DNA from 2 places in the Shouchella oshimensis genome. Region 2 is predicted to be linked to the other one. Evidence: a T-box and tRNA genes for the amino acid it is inferred to sense, from the RefSeq annotation. Region 2 holds a T-box; the other holds one or more tRNA genes.
The links. A T-box is a leader RNA that pairs with one kind of tRNA and senses whether it is charged. The one in region 2 lies ahead of glyQ (glycine--tRNA ligase subunit alpha), so its partner is inferred to be a tRNA-Gly.
Positions count from the first base shown of each region.

Region 1: it has a tRNA-Gly gene. The T-box ahead of glyQ (glycine--tRNA ligase subunit alpha) is inferred to sense a tRNA for this amino acid. The anticodon was not compared.

Region 1 covers NZ_JAMQJY010000001.1:1,239,557-1,251,667, forward strand. The annotation lists gene ilvD (dihydroxy-acid dehydratase) at 1-1,618, opposite strand, end outside; gene NDM98_RS06725 (hypothetical protein) at 1,954-2,286, shown strand; tRNA gene NDM98_RS06730 (tRNA-Arg) at 2,413-2,486, opposite strand; tRNA gene NDM98_RS06735 (tRNA-Gly) at 2,497-2,567, opposite strand; gene NDM98_RS06740 (metallophosphoesterase family protein) at 2,752-3,270, opposite strand; gene NDM98_RS06745 (XTP/dITP diphosphatase) at 3,286-3,885, opposite strand; gene rph (ribonuclease PH) at 3,875-4,642, opposite strand; gene NDM98_RS06755 (GerMN domain-containing protein) at 4,762-5,859, opposite strand; gene racE (glutamate racemase) at 6,007-6,807, opposite strand; partial or broken gene NDM98_RS06765 (MarR family winged helix-turn-helix transcriptional regulator) at 6,847-7,241, opposite strand; partial or broken gene ptsP (phosphoenolpyruvate--protein phosphotransferase) at 7,450-9,173, opposite strand; gene NDM98_RS06775 (phosphocarrier protein HPr) at 9,177-9,440, opposite strand; gene NDM98_RS06780 (ABC transporter permease) at 10,212-11,441, opposite strand; gene NDM98_RS06785 (ABC transporter ATP-binding protein) at 11,434-12,111, opposite strand, start outside.
Region 2 covers NZ_JAMQJY010000006.1:97,631-109,741, forward strand. The annotation lists gene NDM98_RS22080 (tRNA (adenine(22)-N(1))-methyltransferase) at 1-351, opposite strand, end outside; gene NDM98_RS22085 (c-type cytochrome) at 479-856, opposite strand; gene NDM98_RS22090 (hypothetical protein) at 989-1,516, opposite strand; gene rpoD (RNA polymerase sigma factor RpoD) at 1,582-2,697, opposite strand; gene NDM98_RS24790 (DnaB-like helicase N-terminal domain-containing protein) at 2,747-3,535, opposite strand; partial or broken gene NDM98_RS24795 (toprim domain-containing protein) at 3,544-4,554, opposite strand; gene NDM98_RS22110 (YaiI/YqxD family protein) at 4,618-5,094, opposite strand; gene NDM98_RS22115 (pyruvate, water dikinase regulatory protein) at 5,417-6,220, opposite strand; gene ccpN (transcriptional regulator CcpN) at 6,275-6,910, opposite strand; gene glyS (glycine--tRNA ligase subunit beta) at 6,951-8,813, opposite strand; gene NDM98_RS24800 (glycine--tRNA ligase subunit beta) at 8,800-9,030, opposite strand; gene glyQ (glycine--tRNA ligase subunit alpha) at 9,023-9,913, opposite strand; T-box leader at 9,994-10,173, opposite strand; gene recO (DNA repair protein RecO) at 10,205-10,969, opposite strand; gene NDM98_RS22140 (YqzL family protein) at 10,990-11,133, opposite strand; partial or broken gene era (GTPase Era) at 11,358-12,111, opposite strand, start outside.

The DNA of each region.
Region 1 (12,111 bases), on a different contig from region 2:
AACGAGCAAGATAACCCTTTTTCACTTTCGGCTCAGGCTCAGTCCAACCAACCTTACGACGAGCAAGCTCTTCTTCATCAACGAGCAGATGAATTCCTCGATTCGGAAGATCAATCTTAATTTTGTCTCCATTTTCAACAAAGGCAATTGGTCCACCTTCTGCCGCTTCCGGAGAAATATGACCAATGGAGATGCCTCGAGATGCTCCTGAGAAGCGACCATCTGTGATCAGAGCTACCTTTGTACCAAGCCCTCTACCTTGGATCGCTGACGTTGGTGCAAGCATTTCCGGCATTCCCGGACCGCCTTTTGGTCCTTCGGTACGAATAACAACGACGTGACCTTCTTTAACTTCACCTTTATTTATCTTTTCTTGCGCTTCTTCTTGAGATTCAAAGACAATCGCTTCTCCTTCAAAAACTTGGATTGAAGGATCAACTGCACCTACTTTAATAACTGCCCCGTCTGGTGCAAGATTACCAAACAAAATGGATAATCCACCCACTGGACTATATGCTGTGTCTTTGTCCCTTATAACCTCTTTATTTGTTACTTCTGCATCTTTCACATTTTCATAGAGGCTTTTTCCGGAAATCGTAATTCGATCCGGATGAACCGCACCCTCGATTTCACAGAGTTGTTTGATAATTGCACTTACACCACCAGCTTGGTGAACATCATCCATCGAATAATCTGATGCTGGGCTGATTTTACAAAGATACGGAATCCTTTCAGCAACTGTATTAATTCGATTCATGTCATATTCAACTTCTGCTTCATGAGCAATAGCTAATGTATGAAGGACTGTGTTTGTCGATCCACCCATTGCCATATCTAAAGCAAATGCATCATCAATGGTTTCTTGTGTAATAATATCTCTTGGTTTAATATCTTTTTCAATCAGGTTCATCAAGTGCTTTGCAGCGTCCTTAATCAACTGATGACGTTTTTCTGATGTAGCAACAATTGTTCCATTACCCGGAAGTGCTAATCCAAGCATCTCCATTAGCGAGTTCATGGAATTTGCTGTGAACATTCCTGAACATGATCCACAAGTTGGACAGGCCTGCTGTTCAATTTCAAGCAGTTCTTCTCTTGTCATTTTACCGGATGAGAAAGCTCCAACGCCTTCAAAAACGGATACAAGCGACAAGCTCTGACCTTCTTTTGTACGTCCGGCTTCCATTGGTCCACCAGAGACAAAAACAGAAGGAACATTCGTCCTAACGGATGCCATCAACATACCTGGTGTAATCTTGTCACAGTTCGGAATATAAAACACTCCATCAAACCAATGCGCATTTATAACGGTCTCAGCAGCATCACAGATAATCTCTCTACTTGGGAGAGAATATCTCATCCCGATGTGACCCATTGCAATTCCATCGTCAACACCAATTGTGTTGAATTCGAATGGTATCCCACCGGCTTCAATAATCGCTTGTTTTGCAACTTCAGCAAATTTATTCAGGTGCATATGACCTGGTATAATATCAATATATGAATTACAAACACCGATAAACGGTTTGTCCATATCCTCTTCACTAACACCGGCTGCTCTAAGTAAGCTTCTATGCGGTGCACGATCAATACCCTTTTTAATCATGTCACTTCTCATTGCTACCCGCTCCCACTTCACTGTAATCTCTGTTATAGCCATGTTAAACATTGTCATGGGCAAAACATTAAGTCATTCTAATTATTCGGTGATCTTTTACTAGAGCTCTTTGTTAACATTTCTTACGTCCTTACTTAAAAGTGTTTCGTTATTGAGACTTATCATACGCCTCTTATATGCGAGGGTCAACCATTTTCACGAAAATAATTTGATAATTTAGATAGATTCGTTATAATGTATGCGGTTACATACTATTCATTAAAAAGTTTTAGCTATTTTCAAAAATTCTGTCATATTTTTTTGAAAATAGGGCATAGTACAATTAGGTGATGACAATGAAACGATTAAAACGTTTTTTTCAGAGAATTTCTTTTATTAAACCATTTTTACTTGTGTTTAATCCAAAACCGCTAAACCATCTAGTGCTCGTGACAGACAGTTGGAGAAGATGTCCTGATGTAATGGATAAAAAATTGTGTGAAATCCTCCATCAACGCAACTTGTATCCAACACCTAACCAAACGATTTATGGCGTTCATACGAATGTCGCTCTCATTCCTTACAGGTTAGCTTTTGTAAAAGCTAGTTCACAAGCTAAGCAGGAACGGATCAAACGAGTGTTGCAAAAAAAGGGTGGACGGTGTACTTCTATACACCTGAAAATGTAAATAATAGCGACCCTTCTTGGCTCCAAGCAATCACAACACATTCAAATAATACAAAAAACGCCTATTTGCAAACATAAGTTGCAAAAGGCGTTTTTTGTATTACGTATGTAAAAAAGATAATCCTGACGTCCCAGGAGAGATTCGAACTCCCGACCGACGCCTTAGAAGGGCGTTGCTCTATCCAGCTGAGCTACTAGGACAAAATCGAAAAGCGGGTGATGAGAATCGAACTCACATCATCAGCTTGGAAGGCTGAGGTTTTACCACTAAACTACACCCGCATCATGGTTTGAATCGCTTTTCAAAAAGAAATATCAGCGACGAATATAAATATACTCCATTAATCGATTTTTGTCAATAAGTTATGTCATATTCTTCTTGAAAAGTTGTATAAACCGCTTCAAGCTTGCGTTGCAACACACTTTTTACCGACTCCTAAAAGAAGCCGTCCCTTGGCTTTTCCTTCTAGTTGTTTTTGCGTGGAAATGTTCCGCCAAGCTCTGGCATCTCTTGACCGTCATACGTATAGTATGTGACTTCAATCGTAGCATCCGTTAATTCACAGATACAGTACGTTTGGTCTCTGCGACCAGAAGGCAGACGAATACTTCCAGGATTGATAAATACAATGCCTTTTTCTTGAAAACAAGTAGCGACATGAGTATGACCAAAGCTGGCCACATCTGCGCCAACTTCTTCCGCTCTTAAAACAAGTGATTGCAAGTGGCTTTTCACCTGATAGAGGTGTCCGTGTGTGAAATACATACGTCCATTATTTGTGTCTTCGATCCATTCTTCTGGAAAATCTTGACCCATGTCACAATTGCCTTTGACGGAAATAACTCCAGCAAGCGGCCCTTGATTAGGGACAAGCTCAGAATCTCCACAGTGAAAAATCTGATCCACTTCATCACGTTTCGTTACTAATAATTGTTCTAGCTCATCTGTCCATCCATGGCTATCACTAATAATAAGTGCTTTCATTGTTGCGTATCCTCCTTACAGATCAAATAAGTATTTATATCTTAAGAGTTCTTGAATTGCTTTTCCACGGTGGCTGCGCTCATTTTTCTCTTCTGATGAGATTTCTGCAGCGGTTTGACCAAGTGCAGGTACATAGAATACAGGATCATATCCAAAGCCTGCGTCTCCGGATGGCGTCAAAGCAATCGAACCTTCAAACTGCCCCTTAAAATAAATAGTCTCTTCACCTGGCTGTGCTACAGCCATCACACAAATAAATCTTGCTGTCCGCTCAGCTTCTGGCACATCCTTCAGCTCATGAAGAAGCTTTGTGATGTTCGCTGCATCATCCTTCTCTTCTCCTGCGTATCTTGCAGAATAGATTCCAGGTGCACCATTTAGAGCATCTACCTCTAATCCAGAATCATCCGCAATGACCGTTCGGTTCAACAGTGAAGACAATGTCTCCGCTTTAATCGCTGCATTTTCGTGAAACGTTAGTCCGTCTTCTGGAATATCAGGGATTTTCGGATAATCAAGCAGAGACTTTATGACTGTTCCATTCCCTTCAAGCAGCTGCTTAAACTCTTTTATTTTTCCTTTATTGGTTGTGGCGATGATGAGTTCAGATGTCATCTGTATTCACTCCTTTTGTCTCCTGGATACGGTCACTTGTTTTACCAAGCTTATGCTGTTGCTCGGAAATGAGTTCCTTAATTCCTTTTTCCGCCACATCGAGCATAGCTGTAAGTTCACTTCTTGAAAATACAGCTTCCTCTCCTGTTCCTTGGATTTCTACCAATGCTCCGCTTCCCGTCATAACCACATTCATATCAACGTCAGCGTTTGAGTCTTCCTCATAGCATAAATCAAGTAGGATCTGTTTCGAAGCATTTATGCCAACAGAAATAGCTGCCAAATAATCCTTGACTGGCCACTCCGATATTCTTTCTTCTGTTAATGCTTTTTCAAAGGCCAAACACATCGCTGTAAATGCACCTGTGATCGCAGCCGTTCTCGTTCCACCATCTGCCTGTATGACGTCACAATCAATCCAGACTGTTTTTTCGCCCATTTTCTTAAGGTCAACAACTGTACGTAACGCACGGCCAATTAGTCTTTGTATTTCCATCGTTCGACCTGTCACTTTTCCTTTAGAGGATTCGCGAATTGTTCGCTCAGCGGTTGCTCTTGGCAACATCGCATACTCAGCTGTGATCCATCCCTTGCCTTTACCCCTGAGAAAAGGAGGGACCCGATCTTCTATTGTCGCATTACAGATTACTTTTGTGTCTCCTACTGAGATCAATACAGAACCCTCTGGGTGTTTTGTAAAATGAAGCTCTAGCTCCACAGGTCGTTGTTCATTTGTTTGTCTTCCATCTATTCGCATCATTCATATCGATCCTTTTCTATTCAAAAAATGAAAAGAGAAGGGCTGACAGCTCCTTCTCTACCTCTATCTATTATAAAGTCTCCCCTTAAAAACGCAAAGGTAAAAGCAAAAACATTTTATAAAGACTGCTCATTTACTTGTTTTGGTCTCGAAACTGGTTCTGCAGGTTCGCCGTCTTGATTTAATACAGACGCCTCTCCATTCACCTCAACAGAGATTTTATCGACTCCCGTTTGCTCTGTTAATGTAAGAGCCAACATGTTTAGGACATCCTCTGATACTGACATGTTTTCAATACTTTCAAATATATGTTCGTTGAAGTTTAAGGTTAACGTACCATCCTTTACTTCTGGTTGATTTAGCAGATTCACTTTTGATTGAATCTCAGAAACTAAGCCTGTTCCAATCGATGGACCGTCTATTAATTCTTTAACGGCAGCTGTTAGTGCATCATCTCCAGCCTCTACCCTTCTGGTCACTGGCACATAATAAGTAGATTCCCCTTGGTGCCCTAAGAAATAGAGTACAACTTCCTCACTGTTCACAAGGTCCACAACCTGGTTTGACTCAAGATTAATGCCATCGGAGCGACTAACACCATCTCCAATCGGCGTTTTATTAAGTGGCATTACCTCTTGATCATATCCATTTATACGAATTTGCACTTTTTCTACGGATTCAAACTGAGTTAATGTCCACGTAATCGCTTGAAGAATCTGCTGCTCTTTATTTGCATCGTAAAATTCAAATTCCTTTGAAAAGTCAGCAACTGCTGTTTTTTCATCTTCTTTTAAATTGACATCTACACTTGTTCCAGGCGGAAGTACTGCTTGAAACCCACTAGGTAACAATTCATCTACCGGACCATCTTGAACTAAGTATTCAAGAGATTGCTTTAATACGCCCTCTTGTTTTGGAAGAGTTAATGTTTGCGGCACAACTAATCCGTTTGCATCAAGAAGGTATAACTCCCGTTGAACCGTCTCTGTAGCTGCGTCCGTTTGTCCTTCACCTTCTTCACCTTCTTCACCTTCTTCTGCCTCTTCCGTTTCTTCTCCTGTTTCATCTAAATCTATTTGTTCGCCCTCTTCCACGTAATTAACTTGAGGTTTATCCAAATCTGTTGCCGCATCTTTTGATCCAAATGAACACCCAGTCGTAATGAGTGTAGCCACAATAAAAAGCGGAACGCCCATTTTCAAGTATTTACGCATTCATGTTCCCTCCCTTAATGGTTTGTACTTTCATGTATACGAGCCTTTAAGAGATTTAGACCAAGCAAACTTTAGACAAACCTTTTTCTGCACAAAAAAAGACAGTGAACATCTATTGAGGTTCACTGTCTAACTCTTACTAGTAATCTATAGATCAATGTTAATCGTTTGCACCTGACCGACATCCATCTCTAGCCACTGATCTGCTAATCGTTTAAATAACTCTTCTTCACCTGTTGTAAAAAAGGTATGACGAGGAATTCGTTCATCAGTATAGGCCGTCTCTGCATGATAGAGCAGCCCGCTAACTTCTCTTGCCGTTTCTTCTCCAGAAGAGATTAAAGAGATATCAGATCCTGCCCATTCTTTGATGAGTGGGGTAAGTAATGGATAATGGGTACACCCTAAAATTAGCGTATCAAAGTTTTTTCTTGATAAAGGCTGTAATGTATGTGAAACGATCCTTTTTGCTTCTTCACCTGAAAATATCCCTTGTTCTACAAGCGGGACAAATGGAGGGCATGCAAGACTTTCTACTTGAACATTGCTATTAATAGCTGATAGCGCCTTTGAATACGCTCCACTAGCAATGGTACCAGTTGTACCAATGACCGCGACATGCTCTTTTTTTGTTGCTTTCAGTGCACTGGATGCGCCTGGATAGATAACTCCAACTACAGGAATATCTAGTGCCTTTTTTACTTCCTCTAGCACTACTGCTGCAGCGGTGTTACATGCAATAACAAGCATTTTAATATTTTTAGTTTGTAGATACGTAATCATTTGCCACGTAAACGTTCGTACTTCCTCTTGTGGTCGTGGACCATAAGGACAACGCTTTGAATCGCCTACATACACAATCTCCTCTTTCGGCAGCTGTCGCATTAATTCTTTTGCGACTGTTAATCCACCAAGGCCTGAATCAATGACTCCAATCGGTCTATCCAACGTGTCTCCCTCAATTTCTATCTATATGTTACTAGCCACCTATGATGTCTTGGTTGATTTTACTACTTTCATTTGGTCATGGAGTAAGCTTAGACTCTGTTCGAGCGTGTCCACTTGCTCAGCAGTAAAATCTGCTAGAATATTTTCTAAATAATCCTGTCTTTTTAAAATCACTTCTTGAATAATCGTTTTTCCTTTTTCTGCAGATGGATACGAACCACTCTGCGATCATTTGCATCCTTCACACGGGCAACTAACTCGCTTTTTTCCATCCGATCAATTAGATCTGTCGTTGTACTAAAAGCTAAGTACATACTGGTGGATAGTTCTCCAATTGTCATGTCACCTTTTTCATTTAACCATTGAAGTGCCACAAACTGTGGGGGGGTTATAGGGAATTGAGAAAGTATAACTCTTCCTTTTTGTTTGACCATATCTGCTACTCTGCGTAATGATCGCTCAATATCTTCAATTTGATCATGGTTCAATTATCGCACCTCCTATTCATAACGGTTCTATATCTATTCATTATTTTCTCTTTTTTCATATAGGAATTCAAGTCTTACTAACAAAAGACTTGAAATGTCCATGTCTAGCCACAAAAAAACGGACAACCAAATCGGCGTCCGTTTTTCAAATTCATTACTCAGTGATGTATTCTGCTTTAACAAGCTGAGCCACTTCATCTGCCGTATCTAGCTCAAGAGCCTTTTGGGCAAAATCTGCCAATTCTTTTTTAGACAGCTTTAATAGCTGGCTTCTAGCTTGGCAGGATAGACGTTGCACTCATACTAAACTCATCTAGGCCTAATCCAAGTAATAACGGAATAGCTATTTCATCCCAAGCCATTTCTCCGCACATACCAACCCATTTGCCTTCTTTATGAGCAGCCTTAATAACCATTTCAACCAGACGCAAAATAGCTGGATGATAAGGCTGATACAAATAAGACACTTGTTGATTCATACGATCCGCTGCAAAAGTATACTGAATCAAATCATTTGTTCCAATACTAAAGAAGTCAACTTCTTTAGCAAATTGAGGTGCAGCAACGGCTGTAGATGGAATCTCAACCATAATACCTACCTCAATTGAATCAGAAACAGTCACTCCCTCAGAAATAAGCTTGTCCTTTTCTTCGTTAAGCAATGCTTTCGCTTGACGTAACTCTTCAAGAACGGCAATCATTGGGAACATGATTTTTAGATTTCCATATGCACTTGCACGAAGAAGAGCACGAAGCTGAACACGGAATAGGTCCTGTTGCTCAAGACAAAGTCTAATTGCACGGAAACCTAAAAATGGGTTCATTTCTTTAGGAAGATCTAAATAAGGAAGTTCTTTGTCGCCACCGATATCTAATGTACGGATGACAACTGGTTTCCCTTCCATTCGTTCAACGACTTCTTTATACGCCTCAAACTGCTCGTCCTCTGAAGGAAGATTTTCTCGACCCATATAAAGAAATTCAGTACGGTACAGACCAATTCCCTCTGCCCCATTTGCGATCACACCATCTAAATCTTTTGGTGTTCCGATGTTTGCAGCAAGCTCCACATGTTCACCATCAGACGTAGTTGTTTGATCATTCACAAGCTTAGCCCACTCGTCTTTTTGCTTTTGGAAATCAGCTTTCTTTTGTTTAAACGTAGCCAATACATCCTCAGATGGGTTGATAACAACCTCACCATCAATGCCGTCCACAACTACAATGTCGCCGGTTTTAATTGACTTTGTGGCTTCTTTTGTACCAACAACTGCAGGAATTTCAAGTGAACGAGACATGATTGCAGAATGGGATGTACGACCGCCAATATCTGTAGCAAACCCTTTTATAAAAAGAGGATTTAGCTGTGCAGTATCTGATGGTGTAAGGTCTTCAGCAATGACAATCGTTTCTTCAGTAATTGTAGCAAGTGAACCTGCTTCAATACCTAGAAGATGACCAATCACACGTCTAGAGACATCACGAATATCCGAAGCACGTTCTTTCATATATTCATTATCCATATTTTCGAAAATAGTTATAAATTGATCTGCTACTTCATTAAGAGCAAATTCAGCGTTACGTTTCTCATTCGTAATCTTATCCTTAACTGAATCAATTAACTCGGGGTCACTTAAGACCAAGCAAATGGGCTGCAAATATTTCAGCCTTATCTGCACCAAGATTTTGTTCAGTTTTATCTTTAATGGCAGATAGCTCTTCCTTCGACAATCTGAGAGCGTCTTCAAAACGATTAATCTCAGCACTTGGGTCAGATGCTTCTGAAGAGCTGATCGTGAAATCAGGCTCTTCATGCACATAGGCCTTTGCAATTGCAATGCCTTGGGAAGCAGCTATGCCAGTAATTACCTGTGGCATGTGTTATTCCCCTAACTCGTTTTTAATGATTTCTTCAATTGCAGCAAGTGCATCATCTGCATCTGATCCGTCAGCTTTAATTGTCACTTCTGCACCTTGGCCAACACCAAGAGACATAACACCCATAATGGATTTAAGATTTACAGACTTCCCTTTATACTCAAGAGTAATATCTGAAGAGAATTGCCCAGCCTTATTTACAAGTTGTGTTGCCGGACGAGCATGAATTCCTGTTTCTGCTGTAATCTTATACGTTTTTTCTGCCATAATGAATCAGCCTCTTTTCTTAAAATAGTTTAAAAATGCAGGTTCATTTAGACGTGTAGCTTATTATATGCTAAACATCTTTACAATCACCCATTTAGTTCAAAAAAAAGAATAGCATATTCCCGATAAATAGAACAGACTTTTTATCTGGACGACTGAAGCCCACACTGCTCTGATCCGAACCGTTCCATGCCTCTTTTTAACCTAAGTACATGTATTTCGCTTCTCTTCTGCATGAGAAGATCTAATAAAAACCTTTAGAAGCCACGCGTAGCAGTAGATCATGAACAGTATATCATACACAAAATTTAATTATCAATCATAAGTCTTAGTGTTCATCCTTTTTTTAAGATAATACTTAAAAAATTCATGAAGATGAGACAAAAAGGACGAAGGATGAAGGGCGATACCAAAAAAGTTATGATCAGAACCAAGAAGGATTGCCGATTCAGCAAGATAGGAGCCGGGGTAGCAAGAGAAATTAACGAAACATCAAGAGGAATCAAGCTTTTACCAAGCTCCGTGCCTCTACTCCAAGAAAAATCGCGGTGGGAGCAAGAGCCTCTCTACCTTAGCAAGAGAACGGGCAACTTTAGCAAGAACTTCCTACAGCGCACCAAGAGACTTCTCCCTATACCAAGCCGTTCCTCGCCACACTAGAGCAGAATGTCTGCAGATACCTTCCTCCATCCCTTTTATCGAAAATCAAAACGACGAACAATCCACTGTTCAGGATCATTCGCCGTTTTTAGGTTATCCGTAAACTACTAACTATTCATATTTCAACGCATCAACAGGTTGTAGTTTTGAGGCTTTGATAGATGGCAACAGTCCAAAAATGACGCCAACTAACATTGAGAACACTAATGCTCCAACGATTGCTGAGATGGAAATATAAAATGGCATGTTCATGATATTAGAGACAATTTTTGCTGCTCCAATTCCAAGCAGTACTCCTAAAGCTCCACCTACACTTGTTAACACAATGGCTTCTGTTAGAAATTGCATTAAGATCATGTAGCGTTTTGCACCTAGTGCTTTTTTAATACCAATCTCTCTTGTACGCTCTGTTACTGACACTAACATGATGTTCATGACACCGATACCACCGACTAATAATGAAATGCTTGCAATGCCGCCAAGCAAAAAGGCAAATGTCTGATTCGCTGCTTCTAGATCTTCTGTAATTGCTTGAAGATCAGGAATTCGGTACGTAGCTGTTTCCAAATCGGACAGATCGGCATTCAGATAGCTTGCAGTCATTTCACCTGCCTGCTGGATCGTATCAGTTGAAACGGCTTTTACTAAGATCTGAGTAGGCGCATCATAACCATTAATTAGTGGCCAAATCGCTTTAGACACATACATTTTTGGTTGCGGCCAGTCATCAAAATACGGATCATCCATTGGTTTTTTATCTGTAAAGACACCAACAACTCTAAAAGGAGTTCCTTTTAAGTCAATACTTTGTCCAACAGCTTCTCCACCATCAAATAATTCATTTCTCGCGTCATCATTAATCATGATTAACTGTGAGGTTGCATTTAATTCCTCTTCGGATAACATTCTTCCTTCAAGTAATTCAATTGGAAACAAATCAAAGTAGGTACTATCAACCGCATACGTCTCTGGATAGGATGTGTTCATTTGATGATACGTCTCTGGACCCCATGTTTTATGAAACAATGCAATCGTTTCAACAACAGGATCAGCTTTGATTGTATCTAAAGTATCCTCTGTGACTGGTGGTGCTGAGAGATATGTCTCTCCTCCACCCCAATAGTCATCTTGGCCACTATTCATTTGGTCCTCGTACGTGACCTGAATCGTATTGTTCCCCATTCCGATAATACTTCTTTTAAGCACTTCACTTTGCCCTTGTATCATGGAAACAATGGCGATAATCGCCGCTATTCCAATGATGACTCCAAGCATCGTGAGGATTGAACGCATCTTATGTGCAAAGATGGATTGAAAGGACAGCTTAATGTTCTCAAGCATGCACAGGCTCTCCCTTCTCTTCCACAAACAGCTGACCATCTCGAATATATATCGTTCGATCCGCTTTTTCGGCTACTTCTTTATCGTGAGTAATCATAACAATAGTGATGCCTTCTTTATTTAACTCTGTAAAAAGATCAAGAATTTGCTCACTCGTTTTTGTATCAAGTGCACCGGTTGGCTCATCTGCGAGAATAAAAGAAGGTTCATTAACTAATGCGCGCGCAATCGCTACTCGCTGTTTTTGCCCTCCTGATAAACTCGATGGTTTAAAGGATGCCCTCTCCGCTAAACCAACCTTATCTAACACGTCCTTCGCTTTTTCGCGACGAACCTTTTTCTTAATTCCACTATAAATAAGCGGCATCTCTACATTTTGTTGTGCTGTCAATCGTGGCATCAGATGAAAGGTTTGAAAAACAAACCCAATCGAACGGTTTCGAATCTCAGCAAGAAAGCTATCCTTTCCTACAAGCATATTAACAGCATCTAATGCATAGTCACCAGAGGTTGGTTTATCTAAACAACCGAGAATGTTCATTAACGTTGATTTGCCTGAGCCTGATGGGCCCATAATGGCTACGAATTCACCTTTTTCAATCGTTAGGTTAATATCCTTTAAAATCGGTACTTCTTCTTTACCTAATTTATAAGACTTGAAGATTTTAGT
Region 2 (12,111 bases):
GCGAGAAACACCCTTAAGCTTACTTTTTCCATCCTCTAGAATGGACGTAATAAGCGCTCCACCCATTCCGGCAATCGTTATACCTTCTACTTCACCAGGTGCGATTACAGCCAATCCAGAGCCCTTTCGTACATCAATACGATTCCCTAGCTCTAATTCCTCCACTTGTGTTTTTGCTGCTTGCAGTGGTCCGTCACTCACCTCACCTGCAATCGCGCGCATAGATGGATGGTTAAGGCATAAGTAACTTGGAAGGTACGCATGGTCTGACCCAATGTCTGCTACCGTGGTTACGTGGTCAATATAGCTTGCTACTGCTGTTAATCGATCAGAAAGTTTGTGCTCATTCATCTATTATCACCTTTATACGTTGTAATTTCCGTGTTTCATCATACCATATTTCATAAACGACCACATTCACAAAAAAACTTCCTTTACCAGCAATCACGCTGATAAAAGAAGCTCACTTCAAAAGTAACTATTCAGAAATGGATAATAGATATTCAGAAATGGCATCTGCTTCTTCTGCGCTATATTGAGTCTGCGCAGGCATAGAACCATATCCGTTTTGAATGATATCTGAAATTTCTTCTACTGATAAATCTAGACCGTTAATAGCAGGTCCTACAGATCCACCAGCTAAATCACCGCCATGGCAATTAATACAGGATTGTTGTGAAAGCTCTTCACCAGCAACAATAGGATCATCAATCTCAACTGGTTCTTCTTCCCCTGCTCCGTTTTCTTCTGCTTCTTGCGCATTTCTTTCATTTACTCCATAAGCTGACATAACAGCCATAAGTACGATACCGATTAAAGCAATAAGTGCAAATGGTATAAGCGGACTACCTTTCATTATACATACCCTCCCAAAAGATGACGTTTACAATTTTTCATTTCAATCTATGTACTTCCATTAAGCATGCGTCTTCTATAGTTTACTTGAAAAGCGTATATCTGAAAAGGACAAGTTTTAAAAACTAGAAAGTTACTGATAAAAAAAGACAACGCCTACTAAAAAAATCACCATAAACCCAGCTATAATATAATATATTTTTTGCTTCCAAAACCAACCTACACTTAGCCAGATTGCAATAAAGATAAGAATGATGACAGATGCATGTAAGCTTTGCCAATACGTTAGTGAACCATACAAACCCCAAATAAATAATATCATCGAAGTCATCAATACGTGTAAAGATGATTCAAAAACATGTTTTCTTCTAGCATAACCCGTTATGGCCGTAAGTAAAAGCAAACTTATTACCAAGCCCATTTGCAAACCACTCACAAAATCAGTAAAATATAGAATAAAGACGGAAAGAAAAAAACAAAGCTGTGTTAACAATACCCATAGGATCATGCTACCCAACTTTTTGTCTGACTTATCAGCAAGCTCATCCTCCCCTTCACTATATAAGGCGAGTAGATAATGACATTGCTGTTCTGGTAAAAGTTTTGTCTGTTTCCAATAGTGAATTTCATTTATAATGATTTCTCTTCGCTGCTTGTCCATTTTCGCCTCCATCAATGATTAAAAAGAGCTTACCCCGTTTGGAGTAAACCCTTTTTAGATGAAACCTATTCTAAAAAGTCCTTAAGACGTTTGCTTCTACTTGGGTGACGAAGCTTACGCAGGGCTTTTGCTTCAATCTGACGAATACGCTCACGTGTAACACCAAATACCTTACCAACCTCTTCAAGAGTTCTAGTGCGACCATCATCAAGACCAAAACGAAGGCGAAGTACATTTTCTTCTCGGTCTGTTAATGTGTCAAGCACGTCTTCCAGCTGTTCTTTTAGTAGCTCGTATGCTGCTGCATCTGAAGGAGCTAATGCTTCTTGGTCTTCAATGAAATCTCCTAAATGAGAATCATCTTCTTCACCAATAGGTGTCTCTAAAGAAACAGGCTCTTGAGCAATCTTAAGAATCTCGCGTACTTTTTCTGGTGTTAACTCCATCTCTTCCGCTACTTCTTCAGGAGTTGGTTCGCGACCAAAATCTTGTAATAACTGACGTTGAACACGAATTAGTTTATTGATGGTTTCAACCATATGAACAGGAATTCGAATCGTACGAGCTTGGTCAGCAATAGCACGAGTAATGGCTTGACGAATCCACCAAGTTGCATACGTACTAAATTTAAAGCCTTTTTGGAAGTCGAACTTCTCTACTGCTTTAATTAGACCCATATTACCTTCTTGAATTAAATCTAAGAACAGCATTCCACGCCCAACGTAACGTTTGGCAATTGATACAACTAAACGAAGATTGGCTTCAGCAAGACGGCGTTTGGCTTCTTCATCACCCTGCTCAATTCGTTTAGCAAGTTCAATTTCTTCAGCAGCTGATAAAAGTTGTACTCGACCAATCTCTTTTAGATACATACGAACCGGGTCATTTATTTTAATACCTGGAGGCACACTTAGGTCGTTTAAGTCAAACTCTTCTTCTTTAGCCGCTTCAGGAGAAGCAGGACCTTCATCAGATTCGTTCTGCAAATCAATACCTTGTTCTCCAAGATACTCGAAAAATTCATCCATTTGCTCGGAGTCTTGCTCAAAGCTTGCCATCTTCTCTGTGATCTCGGCATAACTTAAAACTCCGCGTTTTTTGCCTACCTCCACTAATTGTTCTTTCACTTGATCGATGGATAATTCACCTTCCGTAACAGGACGTAATGGTTTATCTGCCATGCGATCCCCTCCTTCCATTGTTCAAAACGTATCATCTTAAGTTGGCTTTCTAGGAAAGCTCTCTCTTTAGCTGCTGTATTTCAATTAATAATTTTGCTTGAGTCAGTGGATCCTGTTCAAGCTTGGATTCAACTTCTTTCTTCTCTATCAATACCCTTTTTGGGTAGTTTTCAATCTGCTTGACATAATCCTCTAGTTCTTCTTCAGAACAATCTGCATTAACCGTCATCGTAGAAAGCTCTGAAGCTAAGCGAACAAGTGAGTGATCCTCAATACTTTGAAGAAACTCTCTAGGGTTTGCCTCATTGCCTTTTCCATAATAAGCGAGTAAATACGCAAATAGTGCTTGATGTTCATCAACATTAAAAGCGGCTCCAAGGCGTTCCTGTATCCGCCAAGCAAGATCTTCATCATTCATCATCAAAACTAATAAAATCCGTTCAGCATTTTGGAATGCAGGCAAAAGTCGCTTCTGTCTAAATTGTCGAGTTGTGCTAACTGCTTTCTTTTCCAATGTTTCATTAGCAGTATACGTTTTCTTTGATTCCTTATACATTCGGTATTGCTCTTGTTTAAGAACCTCCAACGATAAAGAAAATTCATCAGCAAGCTGCCTGAGATAATGGTCACGTTCAATTGCTCGCGGAAGTTTAGCAAGCTCTTGTAATACTTCTTCAATATAGACCATTCTTTCTCCTTCATCTTGGAGATTTTTCTCCTGACGAAGATATCTCATCTTAAAGGCCATAACCGTTTGACTTGCCCCTATAACATCAGATTGGAATCGTTCTGGTCCGTATGTTCTAATGTAGTCATCGGGATCAAGTCCTTCCGGCATATGGGCTATACTAACCATACAGCCAGCCTGCTCTAGTACACTTGCTGATCGGAAGGCAGCGCTTTGCCCAGCTTGGTCAGAGTCATAGCAGATAAGTACCGTCTCAGCATTACGACGCAGCCGTTTTGCGTGTTCCTCGGTTAGAGCCGTGCCTAACGTTGCTACGCCGTTTTCAACACCTGCTCCCCAAGCAGCAACAACATCCGCTGCTCCTTCAAACAATACGGCAACATTCGACTTTCGAATGGCCGATTTAGCCAAGTGTAAACCGTACAAGAGCTTATTTTTTTGAAAAATAGGCGTTTCAGGGCTGTTTAAGTATTTCGGTTTACCTTCTCCAACAATTCTTCCGCTGAATCCAACAACTCTACCTTGAACATCCCAGATCGGGAACATTAATCTACTTCGAAACCGATCATACACCCCTTCAGATTTCTCTCTTTCCGCCAATAGGCCAGCCTCAACCATTGTAGTTGATTGAAATTCTTTTTTAAGCAAAAATGTGGAAAGGTTCTCCAGCCTACTGGAGCAAATCCAACTTGGAAGTGATTCAACTGTTCATTTGTGAATCCACGACTGTCCGCATATTCACGACCGGCTTTTCCTTCGTCAGTTAGCGCAAAAACACGCTGATAAAAGGTTGCGGCTGCATCGTGTCCTTTAAAAAGGTCACGAAAGCGCTCTGTCGATTGCGACTCGTTAGTTTGATACACTTCTTCAGGTAGTGAGATGCTTCCTTTATTCGCTAGATATTTAACCGAGTCTGTAAACGAAAATCCTTCATGCTCCCTCAGAAAGGTAAATACATTGCCTCCTGCACCACAGCCAAAACAGTGATAGACCTGCTTTTCTGGTGAGACTGAAAAAGAGGGTGATTTCTCTCCGTGGAACGGACACAGACCTGTATACTGTTTACCTTGCTTTTTAAGTTGTACATATTGGCTAATGACTTCCACAATATCACTTGATTTACGAACTTCTTCTATCTTTTCCTCAGGAATTCGGGAACTCATATACATCACCGTTCATAAATAAAATCTACCACAAGACAATAAGATTCGAGTTTTTTTTCTGTATTCCTTCTATTTTTGCAAAATAATCTTTAATTCTTTCACAAATCGATTTCGATCCTCCATTGTAAAAGGTTTTGGTCCTTTTGTGCGAATACCTCTTCTGCGTTTTTGAGCAGACTTATATCGAACCTCGAGTAACTGTTCAATTGTCTCTTCTAGGTACCTTTCACCCCTGGGAGAAATAGCTGTTACCTTTTTTCTAAGAAGCAGTGATGCCAAGGCGTGATCTTGTGTCACACAGATATCACTAGCTCTAATCTTATTCATAATATAGAGGTCCACAGCTTCTTTATCCGAATCGACCATGACTTGGCCAACTTCAGGAGGAAGAGTCATCATATGTGCATAAGACATCACAAACACAATTCTCAAATCAGGTTCGAAGCGGTAAGCAAGAATTTCTTCTTTTACAGGACAGGAATCTGCGTCAACAAAAAGGTGTGTGATCGTTTTAGTCTCATTCATTGTCTTTAGTTGATTCCACACTCCCTTAAAAAAATCCTGCTAAAAAGCAGAAAAAGTTGAATTTCGTCGAAAAATGTAAGGTAATAGCTGATTTATCTTCTTTTTACTCAAAGTATTCCTTACTATCATTACCAAAAAAACTGGAAAAAGTCTTGACTTTTCAAATTTATTTGTTCTCATTAAAAAATAGACCATTTAAATGTGAAATAGACATGAAATCACAATTCTTTATTATACGTAATAATTGTCCATTTGAACAGAGTTTTATCTTAGAACTCGTAAAATGAATGATAAAGGAAGCTCTTAGTGTCCATTTAAACACTAAGAGCTTCGATATAATCTCTTATTTGCGTTGAAACATATTTGAAATTAAGTTTGCCGTTTCTTCCACAGCTTTATTTGAAACATCCACTACAGGACATCCTATGCGACTCATTACTTTTTCAGAATAAGCAAGTTCTTCTTTAATACGATTAATATTAGCGTAGTTCGCTTCCGATTTTAAGCCTAATGCTTTAAGCCGCTCAGTACGAATACTATTTAATTTCTCAGGACTAATTTTAAGTCCAATACATTTTTGCGGAGAAATCTTAAAAAGTTCTGCTGGTGGCTCTACTTCTGGCACTAAAGGCACATTCGCAACCTTTAGTCGTTTATGAGCCAGATATTGTGATAACGGTGTTTTAGAAGTACGAGAGACACCAATTAGTACAACGTCAGCTCGTATAATACCTCTAGGGTCTCGTCCATCATCATATTTTACAGCGAACTCAATTGCTTCGACTTTACGAAAGTAATCTTCATCTAAGCGATAAATGACACCAGGCTCGTATCGGGGCTTTTTGTTCGTCAGCTCAGATACTTTTTGCAGCATTGGCCCGATTATATCAACGGTTTCCACATTTTCCTCTGCTGCTCGAATAAGTAAATAATCCTTCATCTCAGGAACAACAAGTGTAAACGCAATTAACGCTTTAGCCTGAGCTGCTAAACAAACGACTTCTTCAATCGTTCCTTTATCCTCGACATAGGGAATACGTCTAAGTTCTACTCCAGATCCACTAAATTGGCTTACGGCTGCTTTAACAACAAGTTCCGCTGTTTCCCCTACAGAGTCAGATACTACATAAACAATTGGACGATAAATCGTTTCCTCCATCAGAACATCTCCTTGTAAAATAAGCATTTGTTTTTCATTCGCTTAAATGGATTCATTATTAGCCAAGTCAACAAGTAAACTTGTGATATTTGTTTTGGTAATACGACCTGTTACTTCATATCCACTTCCATGAGTGACCTTTTTGACAATCGGCAGACCATCAATTTGTTTTGTAATGAGCTTTTTAGCGATATCTATAATAAAGTCATCACCATGACAAACGGTTATGTTAGGCATTCTAGTCATAATGACACCAACAGGGATTGTTTCAAGTGATTGCTGACCAAGACTTGCTCGCAATAAATCTTTTCTTGAAACAACTCCTGAAAGAGTGGCGAGTTTATCTACTACAAAAAGTGTGCCCACATCCTCGAGGAACATCGTCGTAATGGCTTCGTATACAGATGAGGACTCATTCACAACAACAGGTCTAGATTTGTAATGGTCCACAGTGATGGTTTTTACTTTGTCTGACAGAATTTGAGTATTTGATTTTCCTGTATAGAAATAGCCTACCCGTGGTCTTGCATCTAGGTAACCAGACATTGTTAAGATCGCTAGATCCGGTCGCAGTGTAGCTCTCGTTAACGAGAGCTTTTCCGCAATATGTTCCCCAGTAATCGGAGCGTTTTCTTTTACAATGGTAAGAATTTGTTCTTGCCTACTAGATAGCTCGATAGGAACTCACCGCCCTTTTCAATAACAAATATCCAACCTTTTAAAACACAATCTTTTGAAACAGAGCAAAGGCTTCGATTTCGGCAGCCAGCTGCTTCATCAGTTGAAGACGATTTTCTTTTACTTCTTTCTGATCTGACATAACCATAATATGTTCAAAATATTGATGAACAAGTGGCACACTCTCTTCTAATGCTTTGTAAGCCTCCGTTACTTGTCCTTGATCCTTATATTGTTTCAATGTTGATGATAAGGTTTTGTAACGATCATATAATAAACGCTCTTCATCTTTTTCAAACAAGGATGGGTTTATCTCAACAGTCGCTTCTGCTTTTTTGGCGATATTTGTGACACGGCTTAACGCTTCCACCACTTTCTTGAAGTTCTCGTGCTTACGAGCTTCTGAAAGTAACGCCGCCTTTGAAAACGTCCACGTAATCGTCGCCTGTTCATCTGTTAAAACAGCATCAACAACATCGTACTCTATGCCTTTATCAGAAAGAGCATATTTCATTCTTAACGTGAAAAATTCGTTCAACTGCTGAAGCAATTCTTCTTTATTTTCTATCTTCAATCCATGATCTTCTGCCGTTTCCACTGCAAGATTAAGTAGAGTATCTAGCTGGATGTCCAATTGTTTCTCTACAGCCATTTGTACTAGTCCTAACGCTTGACGTCTTAGGGCATAAGGGTCCTGAGAACCGGTTGGGATTAAACCAATTGCAAAACACGATACAATCGTATCAAGTTTGTCCGCCATACTTATAACCAAACCAATCTTAGTCTCAGGCAGACTGTCACCCGCAAAGCGTGGATAATAATGCTCTCTAATAGCTGTTGCAACTTCTGCTTTTTCTCCCAAATAGAGCGCATATTCTTCACCCATTAAACCTTGAAGTTCAGGAAATTCTCCGACCATTTGAGAAACAAGATCGAATTTACTAATAGAAGCTGCACGTTGTACAAATTCTTGATTGCTCTGAGAAAGGTCCAGATGAGTGGAAAGTTTGGCAGCAACATCCTTGATTCGTTTTACTTTATCTCCAAGGGAACCTAATTCTTCGTGATACACGATGGCATCAAGCTGTCTAACAGCTGCATCAATATCCATCTTTTGATCTTCTTTATAGAAAAACGCTGAATCCGAAAAGCGAGCGCGTAACACTTTTTCATTTCCTCTAGCAACGTTTTCTATGTGACTAGAATCGCCATTACGTACAGTTATAAAGTGAGGCAACAGCTTGCCTTCCATATTCTCTACTGGGAAATAACGCTGATGTTCCTTCATTGTTGTTAATAAAACGTCTTTTGGTAAGCTAAGAAATTCTTCTTCAAATTTCCCGCTTAAAGCAGTTGGCCACTCCACTAAGTTATTTACCTCTTCAAGCAATTCTTCATTTACAGGAATAACCCATCCAGCCTGCTCAGCTAGCTCTTCTAGCTGCAAGCGAATCGTTTGTTTTCGTTCCTCAGCATCAACTAACACAAACTGCTTTCGCATAAGCTCTTTGTACTCATTTGGATTCGTTATTTTCACGTCTTCACCTAAAAAACGATGTCCGCGACTACTGTCACCTGAATGAATGGACGTGATCGAAAATGGAATCACTTCTTTGCCGTACAATGCTACTAACCACTGAATTGGACGAGCAAAACGAAGACTGTAATCGTGCCATCTCATGTTTTTAGGGAAATGCATCGACGTAATTAAATCCTTTAATGCAGGCAGCAACTCAAGCGTTTTTTTCCCTTCTTGGAAAGTCTTCGCGAACACATACTCCGTTCCCTTAACTTCACTTGTAAATAACTCATCAGGTGAGACACCCTGACCACGAGCAAAGCCCTGAGCCGCCTTAGACCAGCTACCATCCTCTGCTACTGCAATTTTTTTAGCTTGGTCCACGTGATTCGCTTTCCAGATTTGGTTGACTGTCTTCTAAGTCTCGCACTAATATAGCCAAACGTCTTGGCGTCGAGTAGCCTTCAACTGCCACGTACTCCAGTCGCTGCTCTTTTAACCACTCTTCAACCAGTTGTTTTAACTGTTTAATGGATGAAGTGACAAATCGAGCCGGAAGCTCCTCCAGTCCAATCTCTAGTAAAAAATCATGCTTACTCATGGTTCGACTCCTCCTTTGCTTTTAACAGAGGGAAGCCAAGGCGTTCCCGTTCTTCGTAATAAAGTCTAGCAGCACGTCGCGCAAGTGTACGCACGCGACCAATATATCCTGTACGTTCGGTTACAGAAATGGCTCCTCGTGCATCTAACAGGTTAAAGCTATGTGAACATTTCAAGATATAATCGTATGCCGGTAAAACAAGCTGTTCATCTAATGCTCTGCCCGCTTCTTTTTCGTACGTTTGGAACAATGAAAAGAGCATCGTTGTATCCGATACTTCAAACGTGTACTTAGAATGCTCGTATTCGGCTTGACTGAAAATGTCGCCGTACGTAAATCCCTCAACCCATTCTAAATCAAACACGTTTTCTTTATCTTGAATATAAGAAGCAAGTCGTTCTAAGCCATACGTAATTTCTGCCGATACCGGACTTGCTTCCAGTCCACCAACTTGTTGAAAGTACGTAAACTGGGTAATTTCCATACCATCAAGCCATACTTCCCAACCAAGTCCTGCACAACCAAGTGTTGGATTCTCCCAATTATCCTCGACAAATCGAATATCATGCTCTAACGGATTTATTCCAATTTCCTTTAAGCTATCAAGATACAATTCTTGAATATTAAGTGGTGACGGCTTCATCACAACTTGAAATTGGTGATGCTGATACAGGCGATTGGGGTTTTCCCCATAACGTCCATCAGCCGGGCGTCTTGAAGGTTCAACGTACGCCACATTCCATGGCTCTGGGCCAATCGTTTTGAGTAACGTAAAAGGGCTCATTGTACCTGCACCTTTTTCCGTGTCATATGCTTGCATAATAATACAATTTTGCTTTGCCCAATATTGCTGTAATGTTAAAATCATTTGTTGTACGTTCATCGTACAGCCTCCTGTCATTAGTTCACTCGCATAAAGGCGGCAGCAAAAGCAAAAAGCTCCCGTCCCTACGCTGTAATCAGCGTAGGGACGGGAGCTTTTCCCGCGGTTCCACCCTACTTATCCGTACTCATTTGTACGAACCACTTTCGTTAGTTGTGCTCAGAAATGCCTTTCGCTGCTATCTGAATCTTAGGCTTACACCATCCCTAAGTCGCTTAAATCAGATTATTGCAGGTACTTCTTTTCATCAATGCACGTATTCATATTAGTAAAATCATACATAAGATCATACTACGTGTCAATATTCGGACCTAAATCCATACGTTCAAGTTGATCCAAAAACCGTCTAGACTTTAAGGTAACACCAGAGTATTCATCATAATAAGCACGAATGATCTGCTTAAGTTCCTGTTTGGTTTCTTTTTTTAATGAAATATTTCCGAGTCGATGCAAATTCATTTCATAGAAAAGACGTAGCAATCGAACCGTCTGAGATGAACATGGAAATGCATGCTCATCCCGATGCAAACAGGACCTACATATAAATCCGCCAAAGCGAATGGAAAACGCAACAGGTGTTTCCGTTGATCCACAACACACACATTGATCAAGTTGCGGGCTAATACCTGCAACATCAAGCATTTTCATTTCAAAGATTCGGGTAATAACCTCTGGGTCTGCCCCACTAGCCATCTTCTCAAGGCTTAGGTAAAGCCAATCAAATAGCCATAGATAACGTTGATTCTCTTCAGTAAGCTTATCTACCATTTCAGCGATATACATCGCGTAAGCGGCCAAGGTGAGATCCTCTCTGATTTTGCGGAAAGAACTAATGGTGTCCCCTTGGTTTAACGTACCTAATCCACTACCTTTATAAATGACAAAAGAGCCGTATATAAACGGCTGAGAAACAGCTGAGAGCTGACTTCTCGGTTTTTTAGCCCCTCTTGCCATTACACCTATTTTTCCTCGTTCTTTTGTATAAAGTGTGATAATTTTATTGGTTTCTCCGTAATCTACGGTTCGAATGACAATTGCTTCTACTCTATCTAACATCGTAACCACCTAGCTGTTTGTTACTGAGAGGATGAATCAAGCGTTATATCAGTTGTATTTTCTGACTCAATGCTTGCTTCTGAATCGCGCTCAAGCTCCTTGATTAATAAATACGTATCTAGATTTCCAGTATTAGTAAAAACTTTCCAAGATAAATCGAGCATGTCAGAATTCACTCCTTTGTCAAGAAATCGTTCCACCTGTACTCCTAGTTTCACCTGATTAAGTTAGAACATGTTAAGGAAATATTACTAAATCATAAACCTTGACAAACACTCACACGTTTAAATTGACATTTTTTCTCGGGTCTTTCTTTTTATGATAAGGCTTTCCCTACAAAAAAACAATGGCTAGTAACCCAACCATTGTTAAAAGTATTGTCCTATTTTTAGTATTCATCCGAGCGAAAACCAAAGTCTCGTAGCTGAGCTGTTTATTCCGCCAATCTTTCTCGACTTTGACCCAAAGTTCTAGAAATACCTTTGAACCAAGTAAGGCTTCAATATCGGCTCTAGCAAGTTTTCCTACTTCTTTTAGAAGTGATCCCTGTTTACCAATAACAATTCCTTTTTGTGAAGATCGCTCTACCACAATCGTCGCCTGAATATCGACCATATCTTTGTGTTCTCGCTTTTTCATCCGTTCGATGCCCACGGCAATTGAATGTGGGATCTCCTCATGTGTTAACTGAAGGACCTTCTCTCGAATTAATTCAGCAACAATAAATCGTTCCGGGTGATCTGTTACTTGATCAGCAGGATAATACTGCGGTCCTTCTTCCAGTTTATCTTTGATTTGATCAAGAAGGACTGGCACGTTATTTCCGCTTAATGCAGAGATCGGGATAATTTCCTTGAACTCATGTTTTTGTCTATATGTATCAATTAACGCAAACAGCTCATCTGGATGCACCAAGTCAATTTTATTAATAATCAAAAATGCAGGAGTAGATGTTTCTTTTAAGCGATTAATAATGTATTGTTCACCTGGTCCAAATGCCTCATTCGCTTCAACCAAATAGAGAATGATATCGACTTCTTTTAATGTGTCTTTTGCTACCTTCATCATAAAATCACCAAGCTTATGCTTCGGTTTATGAATACCTGGTGTATCAATAAAAACAATCTGTGCATCATTATCAG